Regions from separate parts of the Bradyrhizobium sp. I71 genome, predicted to be linked through region 1. Evidence: predicted binding sites of a transcription regulator. Region 1 holds the regulator's gene; the other holds the start of a gene.
What was found. Region 1 encodes PhoB, which activates phosphate uptake and scavenging genes when phosphate is short. Its sites were predicted from a motif close to TGTCATNNANCTGTCAT; they were not measured.
Positions count from the first base shown of each region.

Region 2: the regulator PhoB is predicted to act here: its motif matches at 1,502-1,518, upstream of FJV43_RS11425 (DUF465 domain-containing protein).

Region 1 is NZ_CP059398.1:2,981,544-2,985,474, reverse strand. Features, by position in the region: gene pstB (phosphate ABC transporter ATP-binding protein PstB) at 1-628, shown strand, start outside; gene phoU (phosphate signaling complex protein PhoU) at 640-1,356, shown strand; gene phoB (phosphate regulon transcriptional regulator PhoB) at 1,371-2,078, shown strand; gene FJV43_RS14635 (GcrA family cell cycle regulator) at 2,319-2,831, opposite strand; gene FJV43_RS14630 (aspartate aminotransferase family protein) at 3,290-3,931, shown strand, end outside.
Region 2 is NZ_CP059398.1:2,305,513-2,309,443, reverse strand. Features, by position in the region: gene FJV43_RS11445 (GGDEF domain-containing protein) at 1-447, shown strand, start outside; gene FJV43_RS11440 (hypothetical protein) at 450-701, opposite strand; gene FJV43_RS11435 (hypothetical protein) at 725-943, opposite strand; gene FJV43_RS11430 (DUF465 domain-containing protein) at 1,070-1,276, opposite strand; gene FJV43_RS11425 (DUF465 domain-containing protein) at 1,605-1,784, shown strand; gene FJV43_RS11420 (NAD(P)/FAD-dependent oxidoreductase) at 1,946-3,049, opposite strand; gene FJV43_RS11415 (EAL domain-containing protein) at 3,252-3,931, shown strand, end outside.

The DNA of each region.
Region 1 (3,931 bases):
GTCGACCCTGCTGCGCATCTTCAACCGGATGTACGACCTCTATCCGGGCCAGCGCGCCACCGGCCAGCTGTTGCTCGACCACACCAACATCCTCGACCCCAAGCTCGACCTCAATCTGCTGCGCGCCCGGGTCGGCATGGTGTTCCAGAAGCCGACCCCGTTCCCGATGACGATCTACGAGAACATCGCCTTCGGCATCCGCCTCTACGAGAAGATCTCGAAGTCCGAGATGGACGGTCGCGTGGAGAAGGCGCTGCGCGGCGGTGCGCTGTGGAACGAGGTCAAGGACAAGCTCAACGCCTCCGGCCTGTCGCTCTCCGGCGGCCAGCAGCAGCGCCTCTGCATTGCCCGCACCGTCGCGGTGCGGCCCGAGGTGATCCTGTTCGACGAGCCGTGCTCGGCGCTCGACCCGATCTCGACCGCCAAGGTCGAGGAGCTGATCCAGGAATTGTCCGAGAACTACACGATCGCGATCGTCACCCATAACATGCAGCAGGCGGCGCGCGTCTCCGACAAGACCGCCTTCATGTATCTCGGCGAGTTGATCGAGTTCGACGACACCAGCAAGATATTCACGTCGCCGAGCGACCGGCGCACGCAGGATTACATCACCGGCCGGTTCGGCTGAGGAGACGGAACATGGGTTCTGAACATACCGCAAAGGCTTTCGATACCGACCTCCAGGAACTCACGCGCCTGGTCGCCGAGATGGGCGGCATCGCCGAGCGCATGATCGTCGATTCCGTCGACGCGCTGATCCGCCGCGACGTCACGCTCGGTCAGCGCGTCGTCGCCACCGACGCCGAACTCGACACGCTGCAGAAGCGCATCGAGGAGCGCGCCGTGCTCACCATCGCCCGCCGCCAGCCGATGGCCGTTGATCTGCGCGAGATCGTCGGGGCCATGCGCGTCGCGACCGATCTCGAGCGCATCGGCGATCTCGCCAAGAACATGGGCAAGCGCGTCGCAGCGCTGGAGACGGATTTTCATCCGCTGAAACTGTTCCGCGGCCTGGAACACATGACTGACCTCGTGCAGCAGCAGGTCAAGTCGGTGCTGGACGCCTATGCCGCGCACGATCTGCCGGCAGCGATGGCGGTGTGGAAGGGCGACGAGGAAGTCGACGCCATCTGCACCTCGCTGTTCCGCGAACTCCTCACCTACATGATGGAGGATCCGCGCAACATCTCGTTCTGCATCCATTTGATGTTCTGTGCCAAGAACATCGAGCGGATCGGCGACCACGCCACCAACATCGCCGAGACCGTGTTCTACATGATCGAGGGCCAGGCGATCACCGACAAGCGGCCGAAGGGCGACATGACGAACTTCGCCACGACGATCCCGAATACCTAAGGAGCGACGACAACATGGGCGCACGCATTATGGTGGTTGAGGACGAGGAAGCTCTCACCGAGCTTCTTCGCTACAACCTCGAAGGCGACGGCTATGACGTCGAGACGGTGATGCGCGGCGATGACGCCGACACCCGCCTCAAGGAGCACATTCCCGATCTGATCGTGCTCGACTGGATGCTGCCGGGCCTGTCGGGCATCGAGCTGTGCCGGCGGCTGCGCACCCGGCCCGAGACCAAGCAGCTGCCGATCATCATGCTCACCGCGCGCGGCGAGGAGAGCGAGCGGGTGCGGGGTCTTGCGACCGGCGCCGACGATTACATCGTCAAGCCGTTCTCGGTGCCGGAGCTGCTGGCCCGCGTGAAGGGTCTGCTCAGGCGCGCCAGCCCCGAGCGGCTCGCCACCGTGCTCGCCTATGGCGACATCGAGCTCGATCGCGACAAGCGCCGCGTGGCGCGTTCGGGCCGGCCGATCGATCTCGGCCCGACCGAATATCGTCTGCTGGAGTTCTTCCTGGAGCATCCCGGCCGTGTGTTCTCGCGCGAGCAGCTGCTCGACAGCGTCTGGGGCCGTGACATCTACATCGACGAGCGCACCGTCGACGTCCATATCGGCCGCCTGCGCAAGCTGCTCAATCTCGGCCGCGAGCAGGATCCGATCCGCACCGTCCGTGGCGCCGGCTATGCGCTGGACGATCGGTTTGCGAAGGCGGAGCAGGCGTAAGGTCGGGTGAGTTGTTTGCTGGCAGCTGTGGCCACAATCTCAGCTGTCGTCCCGGGGCGCGCGTAGCGCGAGCCCGGGATCCATAACCACAGGACCTGGTGTGGCGAAGACTCGGAGTGACCATCCCGCGCAACGATTGCGCCCTGTGGTTACGGATCCCCGCGTTCGCGGGGATGACACCGAGCAATTGGAGCCGTCATCGTGTGACGGCTGCGGTCTTGATCAGAGAATTCCGCGAGCTCAGCGCGTGCCCGGCTTCGCCGGTGCGCGGCGGCGATCCGCCGCCGGCTGATACGCCACGCGCGAATGCTGGGCGCAGTAGGGCAGGCCGGAGAGCGCCTTGCCGCCGCAGAAGAAGAAATCCGGGCTCGAGGGGTCGCCGACCGGCCAGTGGCAGGTCGCCTCGTTCAGCTCCAGCAGTGACAGCCGCTGGCTCATCGGCACCACATTGTCGTAGGTGACGGGTTCGGCCTCGACCTCGACCTCGAAGGCCTGCGCCAGCGCGGTGTTGCCGCGGGCGACGGGGCGGGTCACCCGCATCATGTGCTGCGCGGGCCGCGCCTTGCGCGGCCGGGGCGCTGCCGATGAAGGGCTCTTGGCGCGGCCGGACAAGCCGAGCCGGTGCACTTTGCCGATCACGGCATTGCGGGTCACATTGCCGAGCTCCGCCGCGATCTGGCTGGCCGAAAGTCCGGCCTCCCAGAGCTTTTTCAGCTGCTCGACGCGATCATCGGACCAGGTCAAAACCGTCATTGCACCCTTTCCCTCGCTGCGCGCCTGCCATCCTGGGGCCTTCGCAGCGATTGCCTAAGCCTTCAAAAACCCGTGCCGCCAGAATCCCTTAAGGCTCGCCGGGCGCGCTCAAGACGCCCGAACGTTTACGCCGGTACATGAGGACTTAAGGGATCAGAACTGCTGCACGAGATGTCGTATCTGACAGTCCAAACGCTACAATATGGCGTGACTCCCGCGCAAGAGTCCGCCGACTCGCGTCCACATGTTCCGTGGTGAAAAACCCGCAAAATCGGCACCGCAAGACTACGGATTCAGCGTTTCGCGGGGCTTTCCGGGCGGCATTGACACCCGTCTTGCCAAGCATAAGATAGTCCTACGTGCCGCCCTTAAAAGGCGGCACGTTTCGTTTTCCGGGCCGGTCAATGGTGCGTTGCGTAATGCACGCGTCACACCGTCCGCAACATTCAAGTGACGTCATGACCAACAGCGCCGCGCCGCATTTGCTCCCCGTTTTCGCCAGGGCCGACCTCGGTTTCGAGCGCGGAGAAGGCTGCTGGCTGATCGCGACCAATGGCGATCGCTATCTCGATTTCACCTCCGGCGTGGCGGTGAATGCGCTCGGCCATGCGCATCCCACGCTGGTCAAGGCGTTGCAGGAGCAGGCGACGAAGCTCTGGCACATGTCGAACCTGTTCCAGAGCCCGGACGGCGAGAAGCTCGCGGCGCGTCTGTGCAATGAAAGTTTTGCGGACTTCGTGTTCTTCTGCAATTCCGGCGCCGAGGCGCTTGAAGGTGTGATCAAGCTGGTGCGCCACCATCACTTCTCCAAGGGGCATCCTGAGCGCTATCGCATGATCACATTCGAGGGCGCCTTCCATGGCCGCACGCTGGCGACGCTGGCCGCCACCGGTTCTGCAAAATATCTCGAGGGCTTCGGCCCGCCGATGGACGGCTTCGACCAGGTGCCGCATGGCGATCTGGAAGCCGTGAAGAAAGCGATCGGCCTGAACACCGCCGGTATTCTCATCGAGCCGATCCAGGGCGAGGGCGGCGTTCGTTCTGCGCCTCCCGCGTTCCTGAAGGCACTGCGCGAGCTCTGCAACGAGCGCGGCCTCTTG
Region 2 (3,931 bases), 680 kb from region 1:
GAGCTTGCGCGCGCCATCGCCTATATGAAGCGCTACCGCGCCAGCGGGGCACTGATCGTGCTCGACGTCGATCGGCTCAAGCCGATCAACGATTCGTTCGGGCATGCCGCCGGCGACGAGGTGCTCAAGGCGATCGTCGTCACGCTGACGCGACAGGTCCGTGCCTCCGACGTGGTCGGCCGGCTCGGGGGCGACGAGTTCGCCCTCCTGCTCTGGAATCTCAGCGAGACCGACGCCAAGGCGAAGGCCGCGGCCTTCGAGCAGGCGATCGACGAATTGTCCTTCGTCTTTCGCGGCCAGCACGTGACCGCGGGCGCTTCCGCCGGCGTCGCGCTGCTGGGGGCGCAGTCCGACGCCGGCCGCGCCCTGGAGGAGGCGGACGCCGCCATGTACGTGCGCAAAGCGTGTCGGCGGCACGAGCCGCAGATCAGGCTGGTCAGCAGCTGAACTTACAGTGTCCCCAGATCTTCCGGCACGTTGCCGAATTTGCGCAGCAGTCTGGCGTCGCCGAATTCGCCGGTCATGGGATCGCCGCTGCGGCTGAATGCGACCGCGCCGATGTGGCCGGCACCGTGGGCCAATATCTCGGCGCGCCGCAGCGCCGCGGTCGAGGTCTGGCATTCCTCGGCAGTGCCCGCGACCGGCGAGCCGTCTGCATCGATCAAGAAGGGCATTGCAACGTAGTAGGTCACATCCGACATGGCGTTGCTCCGGTTGTTGAAAATCAGGCGGCGCTGCTCTTGCTCCGCATCTTGCTGCGCGAGGTCTCCGGAATGCAGCCGGCGGAAATCGCCGCCTGCAATTCCTCCAGCTCGGTTTCCAGATATTCATTGGCCATGATCAGCGCTTTGATCGTGCTGCGCAGATTGCCGTCGCACATCGCGATCGCCTGATCGCAGGCCTGTTCATAATGGCTGTTGTCGAGAAGGGGCGTTGCCGACATCTGCGTTGTCCTCGTGTCGTGGGCTTGGGCATTTCGGAGGTTGGGGCGCTCCAAAATGTTCCTATTTTGTTCTTATCAAGTCAAGCGGATTCATGCGGGCGCCGCGGTGCAGGCCGCCCTCACGGATCAGGCGATGATGTCGGGGGTAATCTGGTCTTCGATGAACGCGATGCGGTCACGCAACAACAGCTTGCGCTTCTTCAACCGCTGTAACCGCAATAGGTCGGGGGCGGGCGATTGATGCAGTGCATCGATCGCGGCGTCCAGATCTCGGTGTTCCTGCTGCAACCGGGTGAGCTCGGCTTCGAGCTCACGCTCGTCTTCATTGGTCATGTCTGCGGTGGCCGAAAACCGATAAGCGTGAGATTAAGGCTGTGGATGCCCTGTGGAAATTATCGTCCTTGCGCGGCGTGATCGCAAGCGATCTGCGATCCCCGCTCGCCGATCTCCCGCAAGATATTTCTGCAGGCTGGTGCGGCGTCGCGCAGGCGCATTGATATCACGGATTTTTCCCGCGCGGTTCCCTAGTCACGCTTCGTTACATATGAACTTTCAAAAATGACACTGCGGCGACGGATACCCATCGACAGAACGGATCGCTGATGTAGACTTGCTTGTCCGGATCGAATCCTGAGGTTCAACCCTACCGAGGAGGTTTCGAATGACAATTCAGGCACATCTTGTTGAATTGGAACGGAAGCACAAACTTCTCGAAAACGAATTGCACGAAGCTCTCGTGCACCTTTCAACAGACGACCTGCAAATTGTTGAGTTGAAGCGCCGGAAGTTGATGGTCAAGGACCAGATCGAGCGTCTGAAGCACGGCGATACGCTCCACTAGCGACCCCCGTAACATCGTAGAGTTGATCACATCCTTTCACGCAGGGATTAGGGCATTCGTGCTCATCCCTGCTGCAAGGTGGCGCAAGACGTTTGCCTGGCGCCACCTTTGTTCGGACCGTTTCTCGACGCCAACCGTCATCCACCTCACGCGAAAACGCGCTAGATGTCTGCAAGCTCGGCGACGTGATCGGCGATCGCGAGCGACGACGTCAGTCCCGGGGATTCGATGCCGAACAGGTTGATCAGGCCTGCGACGCCGTGATCATGCGGGCCCTGCATCAAGAAGTCCTGCGTGGCCACGGCCGGCGGCACGATCTTCGGCCGGATGCCCGAATAGCTCGGCATCAGCGCGCCATCGGGCAGCGTCGGCCAGTATTTGCGGATCGCCGGATAGAAGCGCTCTGCGCGTGACGGATCGACCTCGTAGTTGATCGTCTCGATCCATTCGACGTCGGGCCCGAAACGTGCCTGCCCTGCCATGTCCAGCGTCAGATGGACCCCTAGCCCGCCGGGCTCGGGCACCGGATAGATCAGGCGCGAGAACGGCGCCTTGGCGTTGCAGCTGAAGTAATTTCCCTTGGCGAGATAGGCCGGAGGAATCCGGTCCAGCGGCATGCCGTCGATGTTGCGCGCGACATTCGTCGCCGACAGCCCCGCGGCGTTGACGAGGAGGCTGCATTGCAGCGTCATCGGCGCCTCGCCGCCGGCCTCGACGTCGATGACGCCGGCAGTCGCCTTGGCGCGGATCAGCGGGGTGTGGAATGCGAAGGCCGCGCCGGCGTCCTCGGCCTCGCCGCGCAGCGAGAGCATGTAGGCGTGGCTGTCGATGATGCCCGTTGACGGTGACAGCAGCGCAGCATCGCAGGCGAGCGCCGGCTCCAGCGCCCGCGCGGCCTCACCCGTGAGCAGCTGCATGTCGAGCACGCCATTGGCCTCGGCATGCGCCTTGATCGATTGCAGCTTCTCGGTTTCCTTCGCGCTGGTCGCAACGATCAGCTTGCCGCAATTCTTGTGAGGGATGCCGCGCTCGGCGCAATAGCGGTAGAGCGCGTGCTTGCCGCTGACGCACATGCGCGCCATCCAGCTCCCGGCGCGATAGTAGATGCCGGCATGGATCACCTCACTGTTGCGCGAGGAGGTGACGGTGCCAATGGCCTCGGCTGCCTCGAGCACGATGACCTCGCGCCCGGCCTGGGCGAGCTTCCGGGCCACCGCGAGCCCGACGACGCCGGCTCCGATGACGATGCAATCGACCCTATCCATGGTTGTGCAGAATGTCCGCTGGAAGTGCCGGTGGCATTGGAGCCGAGAACGAGGGCGCGGGCCCGTTTTCCATTAAGCAAGCATTTATCATGTCAGGGCAATTGCCGCATTTCGCGTCACATTTTTCTGTTGCGCCTACAGGCGTTTACCCGATCCAAACCCGCGAGGCCAGACAATCCGACGTTGAAATCGCGGGTGGCTGATGGCTGAGAAGAACTGGCACGCGGGCAGCGCGCTTCCGATTGCTGTGCAGGCCGTCGCATGCTTGGCCGGTGCGGTCACGCCTGCGCGTGCCTTTGCGCTGTCGGACAGCTTCGCCGCTCCGGGCGATCTCACCAAGCTCGATCCCAGCGTGATCTGGGAAGCCCTGATTGCGGGCATCGTCGTGTGCTCGTTCCTCGCCGCGATCGCGCTGTGGATCCATTCCTCGCTGCGCCGGACCAGACGTCTGCAGTTGCGGCGCAACGCCTTCATCTCCTCCGCCATGAACAATCTCAATCAGGGCGTGGTGATGACGGATGCGCAACGCCGCGTCATCTTCTGCAATGACCGCTATCTCGAGATCTATGGCCTGACGCGGTCGGACGTCCGGGCTGGCATGGACGGCCGCGAGCTCCTCGCGCTTCGGCGCAAGCGCGGAGTGCTGGGCGCCTCCGACGACGAATTTTACGACAAGGCGGCAAGCGCCAATGGTCTGATCACGGAACTGCCCGACGGGCGGGCCATCCTGGTGAAGTACTTCGTGCTGCCGAACGGCGGCTCGGTGGCCACGCATCTCGACGTCAGCGAGCAGCGCCGGCTGTCGCGGCAGCTCGCCTCCACCAAGCAATTCCTGGAATCGGTGCTCGACCACGTGCCGGCCTGCGTCGCAGCCAAGAGCAT